Regions from separate parts of the Macellibacteroides fermentans genome, predicted to be linked through region 1. Evidence: riboswitches for the same ligand, from Rfam matches in the RefSeq annotation. Region 1 holds a riboswitch; each other region holds the start of a gene.
What was found. A riboswitch is a leader RNA that binds a small molecule or an ion and turns the genes downstream of it on or off. The one in region 1 is predicted to bind cobalamin.
Positions count from the first base shown of each region.

Region 2: it holds a riboswitch for cobalamin, as region 1 does, so the genes downstream of both, F5613_RS13635 (TonB-dependent receptor) here and F5613_RS05750 (porin family protein) in region 1, are expected to answer to the same signal.
Region 3: it holds a riboswitch for cobalamin, as region 1 does, so the genes downstream of both, F5613_RS09005 (anaerobic ribonucleoside triphosphate reductase) here and F5613_RS05750 (porin family protein) in region 1, are expected to answer to the same signal.
Region 4: it holds a riboswitch for cobalamin, as region 1 does, so the genes downstream of both, F5613_RS11010 (TonB-dependent receptor plug domain-containing protein) here and F5613_RS05750 (porin family protein) in region 1, are expected to answer to the same signal.

Region 1 covers NZ_JACCCY010000002.1:158,492-164,610, reverse strand. Annotated here, with positions in the region: gene F5613_RS05760 (low molecular weight protein-tyrosine-phosphatase) at 1-25, opposite strand, end outside; gene priA (replication restart helicase PriA) at 88-2,550, opposite strand; gene F5613_RS05750 (porin family protein) at 2,627-3,217, opposite strand; cobalamin riboswitch at 3,474-3,665, opposite strand; gene F5613_RS05745 (TonB-dependent receptor) at 3,865-6,119, shown strand, end outside.
Region 2 covers NZ_JACCCY010000004.1:187,732-193,850, forward strand. Annotated here, with positions in the region: gene F5613_RS13630 (sirohydrochlorin cobaltochelatase) at 1-808, opposite strand, end outside; gene F5613_RS13635 (TonB-dependent receptor) at 808-3,015, opposite strand; cobalamin riboswitch at 3,065-3,279, opposite strand; gene F5613_RS13640 (cobyrinate a,c-diamide synthase) at 3,326-4,642, shown strand; gene F5613_RS13645 (cob(I)yrinic acid a,c-diamide adenosyltransferase) at 4,647-5,207, shown strand; gene F5613_RS13650 (hypothetical protein) at 5,268-6,119, opposite strand, start outside.
Region 3 covers NZ_JACCCY010000002.1:977,854-983,972, forward strand. Annotated here, with positions in the region: gene F5613_RS09005 (anaerobic ribonucleoside triphosphate reductase) at 1-2,025, opposite strand, end outside; cobalamin riboswitch at 2,072-2,282, opposite strand; gene upp (uracil phosphoribosyltransferase) at 2,392-3,042, opposite strand; gene F5613_RS09015 (PDZ domain-containing protein) at 3,162-4,592, opposite strand; gene F5613_RS09020 (nucleotide exchange factor GrpE) at 4,806-5,390, shown strand; gene dnaJ (molecular chaperone DnaJ) at 5,407-6,119, shown strand, end outside.
Region 4 covers NZ_JACCCY010000003.1:375,253-381,371, reverse strand. Annotated here, with positions in the region: gene F5613_RS11020 (translocation/assembly module TamB domain-containing protein) at 1-2,066, opposite strand, end outside; gene F5613_RS11015 (TonB-dependent receptor plug domain-containing protein) at 2,126-2,803, opposite strand; cobalamin riboswitch at 3,007-3,206, shown strand; gene F5613_RS11010 (TonB-dependent receptor plug domain-containing protein) at 3,241-5,247, shown strand; gene F5613_RS11005 (DUF5074 domain-containing protein) at 5,268-6,119, shown strand, end outside.

The DNA.
Region 1 (6,119 bases):
ATAATCTTAATTTTTCTTGTTTCATACGTATACTAACTATTAATAAATAAAGGGTAAGTAACCCAAATCAATTTCTTAAATAAACCATTATGCCGGATCAACATCAAAATGTACCAATAACTGCTTGTAATCGGAATTCTGCTGCATTTCACACTGTACCGAATCAAGTAGTTTCCGAACAGGAGATATGTTGGCCGATATTTCTATTTTTAGAACAATCTTCTTAATGTGTAATGATTGAACTCTTGTAACCGGAGGCGAAACCGGTCCCAAAACCCTGTCGCCCAGTTTTTCTTTTAGTTTAGCCGCAAACAATAGAGATTGTTCTTGCAATACGGTTTCATTACGGCTTCTTAGAACTACTACAATTAATCTGTAATATGGCGGATAGCGGAACATGCTTCGCTCGGTTAATTGCATCTTTGCCATTTCCTGATATGCAAAACGCTGTACCATTTGAATTAATGGATGCTCTGGTTGAGTGGTTTGAAGAATAACAGTACCCGATTTATCTCTTCTTCCAGCACGTCCGCTAACTTGAACCATCAATTGATACGCACGCTCGTGAGCACGAAAATCCGGATAATTAAGTAAGCTGTCAGCATTAATAATTCCGACTACACTTACATTTCCAAAATCCAACCCTTTTGAAACCATTTGAGTTCCTATGAGTATGGATATTTTTCCTCCATCAAAGTCATCGATAATCCGCTCGTATGCCGTGCGGGTTCTGGCAGTATCAAAATCCAGGCGACCAATTTTAGCCGCAGGAAACAAAGATGCAATCTCTTCCTCAACCTTCTCTGTACCCACTCCCATCATCTTCAGGTCTGACTCCCTGCACTCCGGACAAACCGGAGGGAGTTGATATGTATAGCCGCAATAGTGGCAAACCAGCTGGTTCCGAAATTTATGAAAAGTAAGACTTACATCACAATTCACACAATGGGGTACCCAACCACAGGATTTACATTCAATTACCGGAGCAAACCCCCGTCGGTTCTGGAAAAGAATAACCTGTTCATCGTTATTCAAAGCTTCGGTTATCTTATCAATAAGTATAGGCGAAAAAAGAGCATCTTTCATTATCTTCTTCCGCTTCAGTTCTTTTACATTTACAGGAATAATCTGAGGCATCAGGGTATTTCCATAACGTAAATTTAAAGAAACCAGACCATACTTACCAGTCAACGCATTGAAATATGAATCGAGTGAAGGCGTTGCAGAGCCCAGAAGGGTTTTCGCTCCATGCATATTTGCGAGCATTATTGCAGCGTTTCGTGCATGGTAACGAGGCGCAGGATCCTGCTGTTTATATCCGGGTTCATGTTCTTCGTCTACGATAACAAGTCCCAAATCATAAAAAGGGAGAAATAATGAAGATCTTACACCCAATATAAGTAGCGGTTTTTTTTCTGCCCGCAACTTATTCCACACTTCCACACGTTCGTTGTCGGAATATTTTGAGTGATATACAAGTAATTTATCTCCAAATACCTTCGTAAGTCGATTGGTAATCTGTGTTGTAATCGCTATCTCAGGCAAAAGATACAACACCTGTCTGTTTAAAGATAAAACTTCCGATATCAACCGTATATATATTTCTGTTTTACCGCTTGAAGTAATACCGTGTAGTAAACAAACATCTTTTATTTTAAACGATTCATGAATATCAGCATAAGCTTTTTCCTGATCAGGAGATAAAGGCTGCGGCGGTTGCAATCTGGATATATGAACTTGCAATCTACCAACCTCCTTATCGTAGTATTTCAAAATTCCTCTTTTAACAAGCCCATCCAGCACAGATACACTGCATTCACTTTGCTGTAAAAGCTCTTTTTTTGTAACCTCTGTGGCTAAGGTAGGGTTTAGAATATGACTTAAATCCAGGTAAGCAATAAGTAAAAGTTCTTGTTTATGTGCCCTTTTTAGTAGATCAAATGCTTTTTGCAAAGCATCATGGCCTCTATATTCGTCAGAAAGAGAAACATAGGTCTCCAATTTGGGTGCAAATCCTTTTTTCAATTCTTCCTGTACCTCTACTGCTCCGTAAGTTAGCAAAACGGACAATGTGGAAACAACATTACGAAGACCGGTTTTCTTTTCCAGCTCGGATACAGTTAATTTCTGACCATCTGAAAATGCATCCAACACCGCTTGTTCGGCTGGTCTCAAAGGGAATTGGGCTTCAAAATCTTTGATACAAGAAACGGCTGTTTCACTTTCCAATTTAAGGCCGGAAGGTAAAGCTGCCTTGTACACATCGCCCAACTTGCACAAATAATACTCCGAAAGCCATTGCCAGAAGCGCAATTGAGGTCTGCGTAAAACCGGACTGGCATCCAATAATGCATAGATTTCTTTAACTTCAAGTGTAGATTGGGGTTGTCTGTTATGAACTTCCAACACAATCGCAGTGTAATACCTTCTTTTTCCAAAATGGACAATAACCCTACATCCGGCAACAAGTGCAGCCTGCATATCCTGAGGGATGCGATACGTATAGCTGTTGGCAAGAGAAAGAGGGAGAATTACATCTGCGTATTTCATTTTTTCTATCATAGAGAGTTCAAAATAACAAAAAAAGCCGGACTTCTGAAAGTCCGGCTTCCTGAATATTTGTTTTTTAGAACAGAATTGCAGCAGTTATTGACCAAGTACGGTTTTTTCCGTCATTTAGATCACCTAATCCAACTTTATTTACACTATAATTATCAGTCAGCCCAATACCATAATTTACACCAACCTGTAAATGGTTCAACAACTCTACCCCGGCACCCAGATTGACTCCCGCTCCAAAAGATTTTGCCTCAATCTGTGATTCAATTAAATCCCACTTTTTATCGCCTCCAGCACGAAAACTTAAATAGGGACCTGCGGCAACATACAATTTTGCTACAGAAACACCCGTTTTCCACTTTAAATTTACAGGAACGTCAATATAATCCGTCTTCATGCTTTCATCCTCAAACTCGAGACCTTTCTGAGAGTAAAGCACTGCAACATCAATACCTAACCCTGTAACAGGAATCATCGCCTCAATCATTGGTCCAATGTGATAACCTGTCACATTGTTCGGATCTATAACATCATCACTAAAGTGGACCGAAGCTATATTCACTCCACCCTTCACCCCAAATTTCACTTGTGCATTTAATGGAGCATATAATACTCCAAGCATAAGGGCTACAAATACTAACACAATTGACTTTTTCATCACAAACTTTTTTCTTGGTTTCACATGCAAATAAAAGCACTTTTCATTTAGAAAACAAATGAAAAACATTAAGAGTTCAAACAATAAAGAAAGCACAAATCTGATACGCTGCTCACACGTATACAAATTCATGCTTCTTTTCTAATTATTATGGCAGATAATTAAAAACTTGCATAAAGCACAATTCAAGAAACAACAGGGAATCTGTAATAACGATATGATGGTTCATATGTTTCAGTAGCCTTTCCTCGAAGCTTTTGAAATTGTGTGCAAAGCAGGTCTTCTGACTTACTTCCATATCCGAAGCCTTCCCGTTAAATAAAAACAGTGGCGATCAATCCGGTACGTTATGAAGTTTACAGCAGCGGGACTGTCCGGGATTTACACCCGATTCCCTTTTAATCCTCCCCGAGAATACGGTTATGGAACATTGCGTTACAAAGATGGTAAATATTTGCGAATCGATAAAGCAAATCATATAAATTGAATTTATCGACTCATAGAAAATACCAATTAATAGGTATCAGATTTCTCATTTTATGCTTTTCAGCATATTTCAGGTCTATATTTTCATTATTTAAGGTGATTGCATGATCATTTCAAACTTGTGAAATTTGCATAAAAAATTTAATGTAACAATTTTATATATGAGAAAGACTAAAATCACAACTTTGATTCTAACGCTTCTGATCGTCTGCAGCGCTTTCGGGAAAGACGCACTGGTTCCTTTAATTAAAGGACGGGTTGTCGACGAAAAAGGACAACCGCTGCCTGCAGCTGCTGTATATATTGAAGGATCTATGGTTGGCACAACGACCGATAATGACGGATCATTCTTCTTTAATCAGATCCCATCAGGCAAAAGACAAGTAACAGCCCGTTTTATAGGATATAAACAACAGACTCTTGAAGCACAGGTTGCAGATGGCAGACCTGCCGTTTTGCACTTCGAGCTTATTCCAGATGTTAACGAATTGACAGACATCGAGGTATTTGGAGTAAGAGAAAAACAACCCGAAAAACTAAATGCAGTAACTCGTTTACCCCTTCGTCCGAGTGAACAAATACAAAGTATCTCTATTATATCCAACAAAGTAATCGAAGAGCAGGGTAATATGACCATTACTGATGCTGTACGAAACGTTGTGGGGGTTACTCAATTCGCCTCTTTTGGTAACGCGCAGGAAAGTCTGTCAACCAGAGGGTACAGAGGAATCCCAACCTTGAAGAACGGCGTACGGGTTCAGTCCGATTTCAGAGGAGGTGGATTTCTTACAGATATGCAGGGTGTGGAAAGCATTCAGGTATTGAAAGGAACTGCGGCTATTACACAGGGTATCGGGAACGACTTAGGTAGTGCCGGTGGTGTAATTAACATCGCGACAAAAACACCTAAATTTGTAAATGCTGGAGAAGTAAGCTTGCGAAGCGGCAGTTGGGGACAATTCCGTCCTACTTTTGATGTTCAAACAGTTCTAGATAAGGAGCAAGCTATTGGATTCCGTATTAACGGAGCTTTTGAACGTGCAGATAATTACAGGACGAATGTATCAAAAGACCGTATATATGTTAATCCATCCTTTGCCTGGAAGCCAAACAAAAAAACTTCTGTAACAGTTGAGATGGACTACATGCACGACACTCGTACGCCAGACCGAGGAACCGTAAATCTAGCAGCAGATAGCGTGAATGCTTTATATAAAATGCCTCATAACAATTTCTTGGGTTTTGAGACAGATAGAGCGTTGACAAACAATCTTACTTATGCGTTACGGTTTGACCGATCCTTGTCTGATTTATTTAGTGTACGGGTTGCTTATTTTGGATCTACACTTGATACAGACAATACCGGAGCAAGTACTTCGACCTTAAAGAATGTATCAAAAACCGGGTTATACAACTTGCGCAGCCGCTCTCTTACACGTTCAACACGTGCAGACAACAACAGTGCTTTACAGATTGACTTAATTGGCAGGGATGTATTTACAGGAAAAACGAAGCATACTTTCCAGGTAGGATTCGATTATCGAACAAATCATACCGAAACGGTTGCCTATGGAGCTATCCTGGTTGATACAATCGATGTTCTAAAACCTATTAACAATACATTACCTTCATCTACAGCTGAATTAATTGCGGGTAAGGCTATCGTTGCAAACTCATACAGCTACGGACTTATGGCACAAGATGTTATTACATTCAACAAGTATTTGAAAGCAACATTGGGTATTCGTTATAGTTATGGGAATAGTAATACGGATACATCTACGGGATTCGTAACCGGTGATGCATGGAATCCAATGGCCGGCATAATTATCACACCATTGAAGGGTTTGAATATTTTTGGATCCTACGCAAGCACGACAGATTTAAGATCTGCAGCCAACTTGATGGAGGACAACACTCCAGTAGGAGCTTCTCGTTCTGATCAATTTGAAGCCGGTATTAAATCAGATTGGCTTAATAACCGCCTCCGCTTTAATCTAACATTCTTCCATATAATGAATGACAATCTGACCTATTCCGTTTATGATGAAAGTTGGACAGCAACAGGAAAGTATGGAAAAGCTGGAAAGCTGATGCGTCGGGGTATTGAAACAGAACTTACCGGCCGCATTTTAGAGAATTTACAAGTAATTTTAGGTTATGCTTACCTGGATGCACAGTACAAGGATAGTCCGGCATATCATGAAGGATCAGCTCCGATGAATGCCCCCAAGCATACTGGAAATGGGTGGGTATATTATACTGTTAACAATGGAACTTTAAAAGGATTATCTCTTGGTGTGGGAGCATATTATGTGGGTGAGCGTCCGGTTAACGAATTTACCTACAAAGCAACTCATACAAATACCACTCCTAACATGAAACCGTTTGATTTGGATGCTTACACAACTGTAAA
Region 2 (6,119 bases), on a different contig from region 1:
TTTCGCCCAATCCTCTTAAATTGGTATTTACCCTGAATCCCTCTTTTTCAAGTGCACTTTTCCATTCGGTATCAATATCATTAACGGCATGGTCGCCGGCAACAAACATAAAAGGAACCAGCGTAACTTGTTTATTCTGATCAGATTTTAGCCGACGTAATACCGTTTCAAACGAAGGATAACCCTCTATTGTGCCTATATGCATCTGGCTAAATCCTTTATCCTTCAACATATAGTCTAACATGGCATAGCATGCTGTTGCCGGAGTATATGTGCCGTGACCAACAAACAGGGTCGTATTACTTCCCTTATATTCTGCACTGAGAACATCTACCACTTTTTCGTAATCCTCCACTGTGTACAGTAGTGGATTTCCGATACGGATATCTTTGAATTGCGATTCCATGTTTTCGACTTCACGACGTAATGCTTCCATCTCTATCCCTTCGATTATATTGCTTGATTGCACTATAATATGCGTATACCCTTCTTCTTTTAAAGAAAATAATACGTCGGAGGGCGTTTGTTTGATTATGTTCTTTTGCTTCAGTCGGTTAATTACAATCCGGGAAGTGTAAGCCTCACGAATACTAACATCAGGAAATGCTGATTTCATTTTATTGTTTATCACCTCTATTGTACGTTTTCTGGTAAGATCGTGCGTAGTGCCGAAATGAACAACCAATAATGCAGCTTTGTCTCCTGGCTGCATTGTTTCGAACAGATTTGATTCTTCAAAATTATCCCCGTTGCTTGCCTTACATACTAAGCTTATTAATAGGGCAAGGCATATGATTGTATATTTCATTACTTACGAAATTTAAGAAGTAAACTTACATAGAAGGTGCGGCCGGGCGACAGAGTGGCATAATTACTGTTGTAAGGCCGGTCGTCACGATAATTAAAAATGTTTTCGACACCGATACCGGGCTCAAGTATAAAATTTGCCAGGTTGTTGAATGTATGTCGAGTAGATAGATTCCATAGCTGATAACCTGGTGCATTCCCATACGTGCCGGTTTCAAATCGTTCACTTTGAAGTCTGCCTGCGAGATTAACATTTAATGTGTAAAAGTCCCAGACTTTGTTCCAATTGCTGTTTATACTTCCGGAATGCTTTATACTACGAGGTAAACGTGAATCCGTATTCGTGTCTTTTGCATCCGCAAAACTGTACGAACCACCCAGTGAAATTCCATATCCCAGATAGCTGTTTATTGAAATATCGACTCCTTTTACTCGAGCCTTATCAACATTCTGGTATTCCATACGTTTGGTTATACTGTTAGCAATGTCTGTTTCGGTAAGGGCAACTTGTTTACTGGTGATAAGATTGTCTAAATTGTTAATGTAGGCAGTCGCAGAAATCGAAAACAGCCTGCTCAAGAATTCGCCGTTTAATGCATAATAATTGCTTTTTTCGGGCTTAAGGTTAATGTTTCCGGCACTCAGCGTTCCGTTTTTCTCTTTGTTGTAATAGAGTTCTTCCAACGAAGGAGCTCTGAACCCACTGGAGTGGGTTGCTCTGAAATTAAATGCTCCGGGTGAATACATAAGTGACAGCTTGGGAGTAAACCTATTCTTGAATGTTTCATGGTAAATATATCTCAACCCAACGATCGCCTGAAAATTCTGTAAAAATTTGATTTCATCTTGTGTATACAAAGCCATCGTGTACGCTTGTTTGTCTCCCGCAAGTGCTTCCGGATTCTTCAGTTTGTCAGTAACGTATTCGGAACCTATTGTGATTTTATTGAAGTCTCCAGCCATAAATACACTTTTTAGATTGGCATTGTAATAGTGTTGGCGTTTACTTAATGCCGATGTTCCATTCTTTATGGTAATATTTCCCTTTTTATCTTTTACATCCTTGATATATTCTTTGGTCCCTTCAAAATTGTCATTGTACAAATCCAGACTGATATAGGATGCATTTCCTAAAAGAAACTTACTTCCAAGTGCCAGGCTATAATCATTGTATGCCAGGTTATAGTCGTATTCCGAGACTGGACGGTCGTTCTCTTTATTATACATACTGCCCCGGGCATAGAACGATAGAGCTTTCGTTGCAGAATAGGTGAAGTGCTGGGTCAGAATATTGGAGTAAAATTTATCAGAAGCTTTCTTGTTTGTTTCAGTCAGCTTCTCGTTTCCCTTTGAGTCGTATGTGATGGCTTGATTGTTTAGCTGCCAGCCATCCGATTGTCGTCTGTTGTAGGTTGTAAATGAACCGAATTTTCCGGTGTTGATATCCAGATTGATTGTCTGATCGAATTGATTTTCTTCAGCAAAGCGGGTTTCGGAGGTAACATTGACCAGGTTTTTAGGTTGATCGGTAATTATGTTTATGACACCACCCATTGCTTCCGATCCGTAAAGAGATGAAGCTGCTCCTTTCAGTATTTCAATTCGTTTGACATTGCTAAGATTAATACGGGAAAGATCAACATTTCCGGATACATCTCCGGCAAGCTTCTGTCCGTTAATAAGAACCAGAATATGCTTATTCCCCAGACCGTTTAATGTCATATAACTGGCCATAGCCGTGGTGGAAAATGAAAAAGAGGGATTCAGCATGTTTAATGCATCTTTGAAATTTGTAATACCAGCCCTTTTTAAATCATTCCCGTTGATTATTTCCACAGGGACAGGGCTGTCTTGTATCCTGCGATGGGTTCCGGTTCCAGTAATTACAACATGATCCAGATTTATGCCTGAATTTTCCATTTCAATAAGCATGTTCAATTGTGTTCCGTGGATTTTCTTTTCTACAGGAATGTAATTCAGGCAACTGGCCCGAAGTGTGAATGATTCATCGGGAACATTTTTAAGTATAAATTCACCTTTACTATTGGTTGCGCAACCAATGGTGGTTTGTTCGAGCCGGACGTTAACTCCTTCAATGGGTTTTCCGTTTTTTACGTTAACAACTTTTCCGCTTAACGTGACTTGCGCTAACGAACAAATTACAACACACCCCCACAACAGGGTTGTTAGTAAACCTTTTCTTTTCATGTTTGAGAAATAATAGTTAATAAATGGTATCCTTTAACCCGAGGACGCGGAATTTATTTATCGACTGGCAGGTTTCCTGACTATGTCCAGAAAGCGACCTTCCCATTTCTCTCGAAACAGTGGTGTGAGCTTGCTTTCTTTTATTACTTTCAACTTTTGAAAGTAAGGACTTTACAGTAGCGGGTACTGTTCCGGATTCAAACCGGATTCCCTTTTATACAAATCGCAGAATGCGATCGTATCACCAAATCAGGGGCAAAGTTAAGATGTTTATTTATATTTGCACAATAAAATTAAGATTTAATTATTTATGAAACCTCAATTGTTGGTAGGGGCTGCCTCTTCAGGAAGCGGTAAAACTACTTTTACTCTCGGACTGTTAAGGGCATTGAAGAATCGGAGTTTGAAGGCGCAACCCTTTAAATGCGGTCCCGACTACATTGATACTAAATATCATTTGCTAGCCGCAGGTGAAGAGTCGGTTAATCTTGATTTATTTTTATCCTCTGAATCGCATATCCGAAATTTATATGCTAAATATGGTACCAATGCGGATGTCTGTATTACAGAGGGAGTTATGGGCCTTTATGACGGATACGACGGTATGAAGGGTAGCAGCGCTAAATTGGCAGAGTTGCTTGGAATCCCTGTTGTGTTGATTCTAAATGCCAAATCAATGGCTTATTCGGCAGCTCCTGTTTTATTTGGTTATAAACATTTTAATAAAAACATAAACATTGCAGGAGTTGTCTTTAACCGGGTGTCTTCAGAGACTCATTATGCTTATTTACAACAAGCCTGTAAGGATACAGGGGTTGAGTGTTTGGGCTACATCCCGAACAAAAAAGAGCTTGAAGTTCCTTCCAGACACTTAGGCTTGTCAATTGACAATTCTTTTTGTATGGATGATTTCGCAAACAGAGCGGCAGAGATTATAGAGGAGTTTGTTGATTTGGATCGTTTGCTTAAAATATCAAACATGCCTTTTTGCCTGCCTGATAAGTCTGAGCAGAACGAGTTGGATATAAGAGGTGACATTAAGATTGCAGTTGCTTACGACAATGCTTTTAATTTTATTTACAGAGAAAATCTGGCTCAATTAAAACGGTTGGGAGAAGTTGTCTTTTTTAGTCCTCTTGATGATGCTAAATTACCTTCTGCCGATTTGGTATATCTGCCAGGAGGTTATCCGGAATTGTATTTGGACAAGCTGACAGAAAATAAAACAATGCTTCACTCCATAAAAGCCTATGCAGAGAATGGAGGTAATCTTTTAGCCGAATGCGGAGGAATGATGTATTTAAGTAAGGTGATTGTTGGAATGGATGGCAACCTTTATTCGATGGTTGGTGTTTTTGACCAGGAAGCTACCATGCAAGATATGAAACTTACCCTTGGTTACCGTACATTTACATATAATGGAATTGAGAATATACGGGGACATGAATTTCATTATTCTCGGATTAAAGATCCTCAAACGGATTCTATATCAGATATTTCTATATATAATGCGAAGGGAGTGAGAACAAAAACAAATTTATTTCGTTATAAGAATACAATAGCAGGTTATACTCATCTATATTGGGGCGAGCTCGATTTGATGAATCTGTGGAATCATAAATGTTAGTTATATGAAGATTTATACAAAAGGAGGCGATAAAGGTCGTACTGGTATTTTTGGCGGCGAGAGGGTGGATAAGGATGATATCCGGATTGAAGCCAATGGCTGCTTGGATGAATTAAATTCAACCATAGGGGTTGTGAGATCGCTTTTGCCGGAAAACCACGAATGGCATTCGTTCTTGTTTACTATCCAGGTGGAGCTCATGGTTGCTATGTCTGAAGTTGCTACACCGTCGGCCTTGAGGGATAAAAATCCCAATAAGATAAAGGAGGATATGGATCTTTACTGTGAAAAGGAGATCGATCGGATTACGGCTGCCATTTCTGAAAGTGAATATTTTATTCTTCCCGGAGGTACACCGGTCTCAGCTCATTGCCAACTTGCCCGCACGGTTGCCCGTAGAGCAGAAAGACGATTGTGGACATTACATAAGCAAGATCCGCTTCCCGAAACCGTACTTCGCTTTGTAAACAGATTATCTGATTTGTTTTTTACGATGGCCAGGTATGATATGTATGTGAATGGTAGTGCTGAAGAACGCTGGAAACTATTTTTATACAAGAGATAAATAAATCACAGGGGTGTTGATGTACTTGACAGGTTACAACACCCCTGTAAATGTATATAATCAATCGCCTAATGGTTTGTCGATTGTACCACCCCAGTTGGTGCTGACTGGATATAATGTAAATGTATCGTTGCTTAACCTTGATTCGTATAACTTTCCCGAATATCGTACCATTTTATTGCTTTCTGGTGTTACGGAAGCAATGTGATAGTCTCTGAGTAATTGCCCGGCATGGTTGGTCGACTTTATCTTTGCCGACATCGGTTTTCCGGTTTCGGGAATAAATGTGAGCAAGGAATGGCTCTGATTTATTTTTCCAATATCTTCAGGAGAAAAAAGATGGGTAAAGGCTTTTGTGTCTGAGGATGCAGTTGCGATTCCGGTCAGTATGTTGAGCTTGTCGGGATATCCGGAGAGTTTGATTTCAAATTGCTTGAGACCCGAATGAACACTGTCGGTTGCAAAGAACTCAAGTTTCCCAACGATTCGTTCAATATTTATATCCTGTATAATCTCTTCTCCCGATCCTACTTCAAGTGTTATCTGTTTGTAAAATGTATCGGTTGTTTCCTGAAAAGTAAGTATGTTATTGTTCAGGGAATCGGTTACGGAGCTATGTGCAAGCAGACAGATTTTGTAGCTCCCCATGGGTAGTTGATCGTAAATGATTCCAAAATCCTGAGAGCCGGTACTACTGTAATGCTGTTTCCTGAAGGGAACGGTAGTGTTGTCTGCCTTATAGACTACATATTCAATTTTGGTGCAGATTGATTCCAATGTCCCTGGTGCAGGTTCGGTAATTTCGTCTGCTTTAGTTTGTGGTTCCGGAATGATTCCCGTTGGATAACCTTTGGTCGTAACGTATGGCAATACCTCTTTGCTGAGTTGGACGCTAAATTGAACAGGATAGGT
Region 3 (6,119 bases), 820 kb from region 1:
GATATGAAATGAATTTATGTAGTAGTCGCGATCGTTCACGCCGGGGATGATGCCGTAAACCTTCCGGTCTATCTTAGTAAAACGTCCGGATAATCCTTCGGCTGGTGTTGCCAGAACAGAATAGTTGAGTTTGTATTTATCCTTGTATTCGTTTACCACCTGATTCATCACCTCGAGGGTTTCGTACAGGGTTTGCCATGCCTCCATGTGGCGTGCATGACCTTCGCCATAAAGAGCCACCATGGCATTGTGACCGCCGATAAAGCCAATACCCAGAGTTCCGGTTCGAATGATATCGCCCACTTCATCGTTTGCCTGCAGCGTTGATCCTCCTTTCCAGACATCGTTGCCCATCATAAAAGGAAACTGACGGGCCAGAGCGGTGCGTTGGTATTGATAGCGATCGTACAGCTGTTCGGCAATAAGTGCACACATGCTGCGTACGGATTCTATAAAAAGCTGTTTTGCCTCCTTGCGGATAGTGTGTTTGTCGCCGTCCGGATGTAATTCTTCTGCCTCCCGTCTTGCCTTGATTGCCAGACGAGGCATATTTAAAGAGGTGAAGGACAGGTTCCCTCTGCCCAGCGAACTCTTTTCGCCGTGCATATTTTCGTATACCCGCGTACGGCATCCCATGGATGCCACTTCGTAACGATATCGTTTCGGATCGTCTGCTTTCCAAAGGGGATTCTGGTTAAAGGGGGTATCCAGAAAGATAAAATTAGGAAACAAAGCAACCGAGGTTGTCTTGCAGGCTTCCAGTAGCAGGTCGAAGTTAGGCGCATCAAAAGCAATCTCTCCGCTCATGGCCTTATCGAAATCGGCCATGGCCTTGTTATAATCGGCTTCGGTATAAGAAACGCCCTCTTTCACCTTAAATATCTGTATCGGGAATACCGGAACTTCTCCTTGTCCCAATCCTTCGCTTGTGGCGGCCAACAACTCCCTTATAAGCAGGCGTCCTTCGGCCGAAGTATCCGTTCCATAGTTGATGGAGCTGAAAACCACCTGGTTTCCTCCACGGGAGTGCATGGTGTTTAGGTTATGGATGAATCCCTCCATGGCCTGGTGGGTATCTTTCCGGGTGGCTTTAAGCGATCGTTCCCAGATAGCTGAAAGATTTTGAGAGGAAAGTATAATATTTTCCTGTTTCAGCATTTCCAGAATTACCTCAGATTGCTCTTCACTCCATTGAATGGACTGGATAGATCCGGTAAGCCGGTTACGCAGTTGACTCTCGTTGGAGTCTGCGTTATCCCGACTGATGTTATGAAGAAAAGAGATAAAAGTGGTAAGGTGTTTTATAAAGGTCTTGCGAACGCCTTTAGCCATAAAGAAATCGAATGCCGGAATGGATTGTCCACCGTGCTGTTCGTTCTGGTTTGTCTGAAAAATGATGGTGGCCAGTGTCGCATAGCTCTGTATCGACTGTGGGGTACGGATGGAACCGTTCTTTGTACGGAATCCTCTTTCAAAAAGATCGTCCAGGTCGTACTGTATGCAGGTGGTTGTTTTGGTTGGATAATAATCAAGGTCGTGTATATGTATATCGCCGTTGCGGTGTGCTCTTGCATACTTAATACCCAACAGGTATTTATTGGCATAATCTTTGGTTACCTCCGAGGCGAATGTCATCATCTGACCGGCAGGGGTGTGGGCAGACATGTTGGCATTGCTCAGATTCACATCATTTTTCTCGATAGCCACAATCCCGTCCATCACCTGTTTCATGTGTGTCTTCTTATCGCGCTCGATGGTACGCCATTCACGATAGATAATATACTTTTTGGCTACGTAAGGGTTGCGTACCATAAGTTCTTTTTCTACCAGATCCTGAATCTCTTCCACACTGATTTGAGTGCCCACAATTGCCGAGGCTACTTTCTCGGCAACTTGATCGATGGTACTGTTTTCTTCCTGAATGCCACTCGCTCTGTATGCTTTCAGAACCGCATTCTTAATCTTGTCGATGGAAAAAGCTTCGCTCATACCATCGCGCTTGGTAATTAAAATGTTCGAATACATCTTGTATAACTTGTTTGAATGTTCATACCCCTGATCCTCGCAGGGTGTAACAATGCGTGCAAAGGCAGGTCTTCTGACTCGCTTCCTCCGGACGCCTTCCCGTTTTTTAGGTTCTTTTGAAACCCGAACAGTGGCAAAGAAATGTCCGTACGTTTTAATGAAGCTCACAGCAGCGGGACTGTTCGGGATTTTCACCCGATTCCCTATTAATCCCTTTCTCCGGATGGAGAGAGAGAACCATTGCGACAACAAAGATAAATGAATACTTTTCAAAAAGGCAAAAAAATACCCAACTATCTCTCGTCGTTTTGTGAAAAATGAAACAACGAGCAGCTAGTTGAGTCTTTCTTTATTGTACGATAGGTGTTACAGCTTAGCCCCGTAAGCCAGATCGCCCGCATCGCCCAATCCGGGGATGATGTAGGAGTGATCGTCCAGTCCTTCGTCCAGTGCCGCAATCCAGATGGTACAGTTTTCCGGCATTTTTTTCTTAAGATATTCCAGAGCAGGCTTACTGCAGATGATGGAAGCTACGTGTACATGTGCAGGAGCTCCTTTGGTAAGCAGTGCTTCGTAAGCCAGTTCCATGGAGCTGCCTGTTGCCAGCATAGGATCTGTCACGATAAGCGTTTTTCCTGTGATAGATGGAGAAGCAATGTATTCGATATGGATATCGAAATTAAGCCTGTCTTTGTATTTACGGTAGGCAGATACAAAAGCATTTTCGGCATTGTCTAAATAACTTAAGAACCCGTGGTGAAATGGAAGTCCGGCACGAAGGATGGTGCTTATTACCACTTGGTTGTCTGGAGTGTTCATTGGAGCGATTCCCAATGGAGTAGGGATGTTCTTTTCGCTGTAAGCGAAATCTTTACTGATTTCGTAAGCCATGATTTCGCCGATTCTTTCAATATTACGACGAAAACGAAGGCTGTCATGCTGGATATTCACGTCCCGCAACTCGGCAACAAACCGGTTTAATACGGTGTTGGATTCTCCAAGATTCACTATTTTCATTCGGATGTATAACTTTGTTTATTAAAATTCCGAACGCAAATGTACAAATAAAATGGAAATAGAGAATAACGTCTGTTAAAGTTACTCTCTATTTCTTTATTTATTAACGATAAATTGATTTAGTTTACATATACAGATGTCTCTGTTCGTACGGTTGGACGGATGGAAATCTCCTCTTTATCCTTACCTCTTTTAATAAGGAATGTAGTTACATTGGTGCCAACCGGATTTACGTAGGGGGTGAAATTATACAGATAGGAGAACCCTGTTATATTGGATGGGTTCTTGAAGAAGTCGGCTATCTTGGGATAATTCATCACATTCCAATACATACAACGGCTAAATCCGTTCGCATCCGTAAATTGAGTGGCCGGATCGCGTAAATCCATTGTGAGGGTTATGAATTGCTTGTATGCAGAGGTAAACTCATCCGATGAATAATTCATTTTCTGATTACCGATGCGTTCTATCACATCGCCGGCCTTTATTCCTGCAGCTTCAGCTGGTGAGCCTGGCTCAACCTCCGCAATACGTTCCAAACGGTTTATGTCGTAGCTTATTCCGGTGTAGTTGTAATTCTTTACATCTACTTTTACAGGAACATTCCGTGTATATTTTACAAAAGGATACTGCAGGCACATTAAAGGAATATGGATGGCTGCATAATCATCCAGCCGATATGACTCCGTAAGAAGTTCATTGGATTCGCATTCCCACACAACCTGGCCGTGCAACACTTTCTGATCGATGAATCTGAATCCGAATTGAAGCAGGTAAGGAGCTTTCGATTCGACCGACCCTACTGATAGGAAAGGTAATTCAATCATCTTGCCGGATGCTGCAAAATAACGGAATGTTTTTTCCGCTGGTTGAGCACCGTTAGTTACAGCTCCTGTGTAATTGGGATTTTTATCGAAGAAATAATAGGTCTGAATAAGCAGGTCAGGGTTGGACGCATTGTAAGTCAGCCCCTTTTTCACAAGTTCTTTTTCAATACGCTGGTTGATGAAGTTCTCTAATTTGCTGTTGTTTTCGTCAATGGGAGCAAAGCCAAACGTCTTATACGTATCGAACGAAATTTCTTCGCGGGTGGTGGTTGTCTTGAAAGGACATATAAATTCCCTTTCCGAAGTGCTTTCCAGACTATACATATTGAAGGCAAGAGCAAGCTGGTCTTCCGTAATTGCCTGACTCAATTTGCAGTCTTTATGGATCATCAGTTGTTTTCCTTCACTCGACAGGTTACGTACTGTAAGGATAATTTCGTCTTTTGTTTCATTGTTTAACAGCTGACTAATCTCCATAGCAGTTAATTCATTTACCGGAATACCATCCACCGATTCAATAATGTCATTCAACTTCAGTCCCGACGACTCTGCAGACGAGTAGGGAACAATTCCCGTAATCACCGGTTTGTTTAATCCCCAGTGGATACTGTTGCTAAGTGCATATGTAAAACCAGGACGGCATACTATATTACTTTTCTTTTGAGCTGTGACTGTAACAACAGTCAGAAGCAACAGCAGGGATAACAATGTTTTATTAATCATACTCAACATGTTTGTATACTTGTTACATAAGTAATTGGTAAATAATAAGCAAAGGTAAAGAAAAATAAGCAGAAGCGGAATACTTGGCAGCATATTTGCTGTTATTCTATGGAGAGATGACAAAAATAAGGATGTGCTACATGCGTTGTTGCAGCATGCTTATTTCTGTATGTTATTGTATTACAGATAATAATAAAAAACAAGAGATAGATTATGATGGGAAAAAGTGCGCAGAAGAATAATCAAAATCCTGAAAACGATCCAATCGTGACAGATCAGGAGGCGACAAATGTGCAGAATGAACAGGTAAATGAGTCAGCCGAAACTTCAACGGCAGACAATCTGACAGTTCAAATGGTCGAATTGCAAAAGAAGTACGATGAACTTAACGATACTCATTTACGTTTGATGGCCGAATACGATAACTATCGTAAACGTACGTTACGGGAGAAAGCCGATTTAATTAAGACCGGAGGTGAATCTGCCCTGGTTAATCTGCTTCCTGTGGTTGATGATATGGAACGTGCCGTAAAGAATGCGCGTGTATCAGAGGATATGACTGCCGTAGTAGAAGGTGTAGAATTGATTTACAACAAATTTATCTCTTATCTGGCTCAGCAGGGTGTTAAACCCATCGAGACAGAGATGAAAGATTTCGATACGGACCATTTCGAAGCAATTGCAACCATTCCTGCTCCGGCCGAAGAGTTGAAAGGCAAAGTGATTGATTGCGTACAGACAGGTTATGTGCTGTTCGATAAAGTGATTCGTCACGCCAAAGTAGTAGTAGGAGAATAAGCTAATAACAACAAAGATGGCTAAAAGAGATTATTATGAAGTGCTGGGCCTGGAAAAGAATGCCTCAGCAGATGATATAAAAAAGGCTTACCGGAAAAAGGCGATTCAGTTTCACCCCGATAAGAATCCCGGAGATAAGCAGGCGGAAGAAAACTTTAAAGAGGCTGCCGAGGCTTACGACGTACTAAGCGATCCACAAAAACGTCAGCGTTATGATCAGTTTGGTCATGCGGGAATGGGTGGTGCTGCTTCAGGTGGTGGTTTTGGAGGTGGTATGTCCATGGATGATATCTTTTCTCAATTTGGCGACATCTTTGGTGGTCATTTCGGAGGATTCGGTGGCTTTGGTGGATTCAGCGGCGGAAGTCGGGGTGGTCGCAGGGTTAACCGTGGATCTGATCTCCGCGTAAAGGTGAAACTTACCTTGAAAGATATCGCCAACGGTGTTGAAAAGAAGATAAAGGTCAAGAAGTACGTAGCATGTTCCAAATGTAACGGAAGCGGAGCAGAGGATGATCACAGTAAATCTACCTGTTCAACCTGTAACGGCAGCGGAGTAGTTACCCGTATTACAAATACGATCCTGGGACAAATGCAGACTCAGTCTGCTTGCCCTACCTGCGGTGGTGAAGGAAAGATAATCACCCACAAGTGTTCGGCCTGTGCCGGCGAAGGAATTGTAAGAGACGAAGAGGTTATTACAATCAATATTCCGGCTGGTGTGGCAGA
Region 4 (6,119 bases), on a different contig from region 1:
CTTTCTGTAATCAGAGAAAGGGAAGCCGACAGCTTTGTGGCACCCTGATCGCTGTTTAACTTCATGAACGCATCTCCGGCAGTTATCTCAAAATAGGTGCTGTCGTGGGTGGTTCCTGCCTCGAACCGGGTATCCTGGGGGTAGTAAGTTTTTTCTTCGCCCGATAGCTCCCATTGAGTGAGCCTGCCTGTCAGATGGAGGATCTCATTAAGGTTACTGCTTGCATTTGCCTCGAAGCGAAAAGCGGTGCTTAACGGAACGTCTACCAGATGCAGACGGTACAGGTTTAGATGCTCTACTTGTGCATCCAGATTCATTTCGGCTTTCTTTCTTTGTAGAATCCCGGAGACAGATGTCTTTAATAACGCTAAAGGATAGCCGCTTTCCAGCTGCAATTCATAGGCATGGTTCTTTAAACGTCCATTTAACTGAATTTCCGAAACAGAGTTTCTGCCATATTTAATATCTGAAATGGTTGCCTGCAGAAGAGAGCTGGTGCGGGCAGAATATAAATCAAAACCTTTCCCTTTTATTGCGGCCGAAGCTGTAAGCCAGTAAAGGGAATCTTTAGGCATGAAATGGTTGGGTTGCAGACTATCGATTGAGACGGTTATCTGGTAGTCTTCCGACTGGCTCTGATAGGATCCATCCAGTTTAACAAGGGCTTTATCCTCCTTAAAAGTAAGATTCGTTTTATAAGCATCCTTTTTGAAAGATACTTCTCCTTTGAGTTCCATCCCATACGGAAGCTCCAGCATGTCTCGTTGTTTTTTATCCAACATGCCGAGTATAAACTCCAGGTTGTAAGAACGGGCATCGATGCGGAAGCTTCCCTGCCGCTGCAGACTGTCGGCAATCTGAATCAGCGTTCCGGATGCATCCATTTTAAAAGCACCCGCAAGCTCAGCTTTAAACCCACGCAACTCCAACTTATCTAAATTCCCTTCGATACCGGCTGTTACCGAAACCGGACGGTTCGGGTAATAGGTCTTGAAATCTTTGGGCAGGTCACCGGCTGCGAGCATCAGATCTCCTTTGCCGATGGATGCAATCAGCAGACTTCGGATGGACCCTTCGGCCTTTTCATCCAGCGAACTCCAGGGTGCACTTACCAGAAGCTGCATTTCAGAGTAGGGAGTCTTAAGTTGAAGATTCGGTATTTCCAGTTGCTTCCCGTCGCTCAGAATACTTCCTTCCAGAGAAGAGAGCTTCAACCCGGATTGTTCTGAAAATGAAAACCGGCGGATATTGATGCCGAATACCTTGTCTTCAAAAGAAAGAGAATCTGCTTCAAACTCCAGACTGTCAATTGCGATATGGTTGGGATCCAGTCCCGCTTTTCTTCCTAACGTATCATTGTCCAACGAGAAAGTTCCCTCCGTAAGTTGAATCTTGCGGGCCGAATAACCTGATCGTCCCAGATCGATCCATCCTTTTGAAAGCAACGCATGGTTCATTCCTCCGCGCATACGGACGGTATCACCCGGAAGTAGAATATCCAGGTTTACCTTATTCAGCACAACCTCGTCAAGCGCAATTTTCCAGTTAAGCGGAGCAGAGGTGGAATCCTTCTCTTCCGCAACTGAATCCATCCGGATAGAAAGCTGCGTATCAGATAATTCCATCGAGTTGAAGGTTGCCATCTCCTTAGTCAGATCGATATGATCTGCCTTGGCATGGAAACGGCCTAATTGTCCGTCAATCTGCAACCCTTCGATAAAGTCGCCCGAGTGAATCTGACCTCCTTTCAAATCAACAGCATCCACTACAACCTTGCTTTTCAGCAAAGGGAGCAATTTAACCCTGACCTCGAGGGACTGAAGTTTAAGCAGGGTGTCTGCCGGAGTGCGCAAGGCCAAAACATCCTGAATGGTAAGGTTGAGGGGAAACGACAGGCGCACCTTCGCAATGCGGATATCAATGCCCGTCGAGGTTGAAGCATAGGCTACAATCTTATTCCGGGCAAAGTCCTGAATGGGAGGGAAGTACAAGAGTACAGACAATAAAAGGATGAGTGCCAGTGGCACCAAGAAAGCAATACCTATCCATTTCATCCATCTCTTCATACGCTGGTACTCCTATTGATCAGAAACAAAGTTATTAAAAAATAGGAAATATCATACCCTTATTTCCCGGTTTTAATAACAATGGCTCCGTTGGCACCCATCGCTCCATATTGTGTGGCGTCTTTCAATACGGTTATCTCTTCAATATCCTGAATCGGAATGGTACGCATAATTCCGGAATCTTGCATCGGGATACCGTTAACCACAATCAGTGCATTGGACGAGCTGTTAAAAGAAGCACCGCCGCGTATGCGAACCGCTCCGCTATTCTGAACCATTACACCGGATAACCTTCTGAGCAGACAGTAGATATCCTGACAACGGGTTTTAAGTATCTCTTCCTTGTTTAATGTGGAAGAACTGATCATCTTCTTACTTTCCCGCTCCAATACTTTTTTAAGATTCTCGTCCGGTTCATAGCGATGGTCTACTTCGAAAGATCCTTCCTTAAGCTGGATGGTAAGAAAAGTATAACCCGATACCGGAACTTTCACCGTTTTGCCGGTCTTGTTCATCTCCACGTATAAGGTATCCTGCAGATTGGCATCGGCAAATACAAATACCCCGTTTTTATCAGTCTTGACAGTCGTACCGGGTGAACTTCCTAAACGTACTTCGTAGCGTTTGATGGCTTTTTCTTTGGAATCTCTTAATACCCCGCTAAGCGTATCACTCTGGGCAATCAGAAAATGAGAGGAAAGAATTGAAAAGATTGAGATTAATAAGGTTGTTTTCATATGAATAAGATTTTAAAATGGATAGGGCAGAAAATATAGCATGTTTAATGGTTCGCCAATGGCGCAGATCGTTGCAAATAGGTTTGTTTCATGTTGTTATAGTATTTAAACAGTTGTCTTACAAATATATATAATTATTGATTAATACGTAAGGTTTATAAGATAATTTTATAAAAAAGTTTGTGTATCTCTCTTTTTCTCTATCTTTGCAGTCGAATGATGGTGTAACGAAGCATGTTCATGTTTCGTTAGTAAAAGGGAATCCGGTGCAATACCGGAGCTGTACCCGCAGCTGTAAGCTCAAGAAAACCTCGGTCTACCATTGCCACTGTCCGCCTGCGGACGGGAAGGCTACCGAACTAAGGGAGCAAGCCAGAAAACCTGCCGCAATTCTTAATACCGATGCTTCGGGTGAAGGTGTCGTAAACGAAATTTTTATGCTGAATAAACAAGTGAAAGTATCTTTTTGGGCAGGACTGTTTTGTCTTGTTTCCAACAACGGATTGATTGCCCAGCAAGACTCCCTGGTACTACGCCACCGTAATCTGAACGAGGTTGAGGTGGTAGAGAAGGTGCGTCCCGCCGTAACGCGGGAAGGCACGCCGGTGCAGATGCTGAATAAAAGCGACATGCTTCGTCTGGGAGTGCAGGAATTATCGGAAGCTGTAAAACGTTTTTCGGGAGTAACGATCAAAGACTATGGAGGTGTTGGAGGGTTGAAGACCGTTTCCGTTCGTAGTCTGGGTGCCCAGCATACAGCGATAAGCTACGACGGTATTACCATTAGTGACGCACAAAGCGGACAGGTGGATATCAGCCGCTTTTCGTTGGATAACGTAGAGCAGGTTCTGCTTTCAATCGGACAGGCAGACGATATCTTCCAAACGGCCCGGATATATGCTTCCGCAGGAGCTTTGCAGATTGAAACATCGCACCCACTGTTTGACGATAAGAAGTATACGCTTGAAGGTCAGCTTAAAGCGGGCTCTTTCGGATATTTCAATCCCTCATTCAGATACGGACAAAAGGTGGGATCCAAAGTTGCTGTTACCATGCATGGCGATTGGCTTACGGCCGATGGCGACTATCCCTTTACATTGGTTAACGGAACCCTGCGGGAAGAGCAAAAGAGACTGAACAGCGACATCAATTCCTGGAGAGGGGAGGCCAACGTATATGCAGATCTGCAGCATGCCGGCCGGTTACAGGTGAAGGCTTACTACTTTGATTCGGAACGAGGCCTTCCGGGATCGGTCAGCCTGTACAATCCGCAGGCGCGCGAACGTTTGTGGGACAGAAATTTCTTTACGCAGACAAGGTACGAGAATAAAATAGGAGAGTATTTGTCGGTTAAAGGTTTGTTGAAGTTCAATCATGCATACAACCGATACCTCGACATAAATAATAAATATGCCGGGGGGAGACAAGACGACCGCTATACGCAGAAAGAATATTATGCATCAGGAGCATTGAAATATGTGCCTGCAGATGTTCTCAGTTTTTCTTTTGCTTCCGACTTCTTTGTTAATACCCTGGATGCAACCATTCCCGAAAGTCCCTACCCAACACGGTATACATCGCTCTCAGTGCTGGCAGCCCAATACCAGGATGCACGTATTACGCTTACCGGAAGTTTGCTGGGAACCTATATCACGGAGAGGGTGAAGACCGGCGACCGACCGGCAGACCGTAAACGGATCTCTCCGGCACTAAGTGGATCGTGGCGGATATGGGAAGAGAAGAATATCCGTGTTAGAGCCTCCATTAAAGATATTTTCAGGGTACCCACCTTCAATGACCTGTATTACCTGCGTATAGGAAATACCGGATTAAGGCCGGAACGTGCTACGCAGTACAATGTGGGGCTTACCTGGAGTGGAAAGCCTTTCAGCGCCTTGGATTACCTCCGGTTTTCGGCCGATGGGTATTATAACCGGGTTAGTGATAAAATTGTGGTGATACCCTCTTTGGCTTTTGCCAGAATGATGAATTTCGGGGAGGTATCCATTAAAGGATTGGATTTAAATCTAGAGGCAGGCATGCCGGTTTCCAATAAACTTTCGTTCCAGCTTGCCGGAACCTATACCTGGCAGAAGGCGGTTGATATAACCGATCCGGCCAAGAAGAATTATAAACATCAGATTCCTTACACTCCGGAACATTCGGGTACAGCCTCTCTTACTGCCGAAACTCCCTGGATTAATGTAGGCTATATGCTTACGGCCGTGGGAAATCGTTACGCTCTACCCCAGAATATCCGCGAAAACCGGATCGATGGCTATATTGAACAGGGCATTTCGGCCAACCGTACCTTCAAACTGGGTAAGGCATCCCTGCGTTTACAAGGCGAAATTATTAACCTGGGTGATATCAATTACGAGGTTATTAAATATTATCCCATGCCCGGGCGATCTTTCCGGGTTTCACTTAAAATAAACTATTAATCGTATTAAAACGTATAGAAATGAAGAAGATTGAATTATTGTTAGGATGGTTGTTTAGTGCTGCTTTCCTTTTTACACTGACCTCTTGCGAAAGTGACGACCAACCTGTTGTGGTTGAAATTCCCGAACAGACAGAGGGTGTGTTTGTACTAAACAGAGGTAACTTCAAAGAAAATAATGCCTCCATATCTTATTTTGATACAGAGAGTAAAACCGTTGTGTCGGATCTGTTTTCTACCTTAAACGGACGTAAGCTGGGTGATTCGGCCCAGGAATTGTTGGTCTACGGAGGTAAGATGTATACAACGGTATACGGCTCTTATCAGATTGAGGTGATGGATAAGAAAGGAAATTCGTTGAAGACGATTACATCCAAAAATACAGATGATTCCTATCACCAGCCGCGTTGCATGGCTTCCGGTAATGGAAAAGTGTATGTTACCTTTTATGATGGCTACGTGGGGATGGTAGATACCACAAGCCTGGAGGTGACAAAAATAGCACCGGTGGGTTTAAATCCGGAACAGCTTACCCTGGTAAATAATAAAATTTATGTGGCGGTATCGGAAGGGATGGCTTCTACTCCCGGAACCAAAGTGGCCGTACTTGACGCCACAACATTAGCAGAGATAACAAAGATTGATGTGTTAATGAATCCGACGGAGATTCTATCGGATAGCCAGGGGGATGTATATGTAATTTCGATGGGAGATTATGGCAATACATTGAATAATACATTACAGCGTATCGATAAGCAGACCCAGAAGTCTACAGTCTTGATGGAGGCTACCACCATGACAATGAAGAATGATACGCTTTATGCTATTAATGCTCTTTGGGGTAAACCTGTGACCGATTATATCAAGTATGAT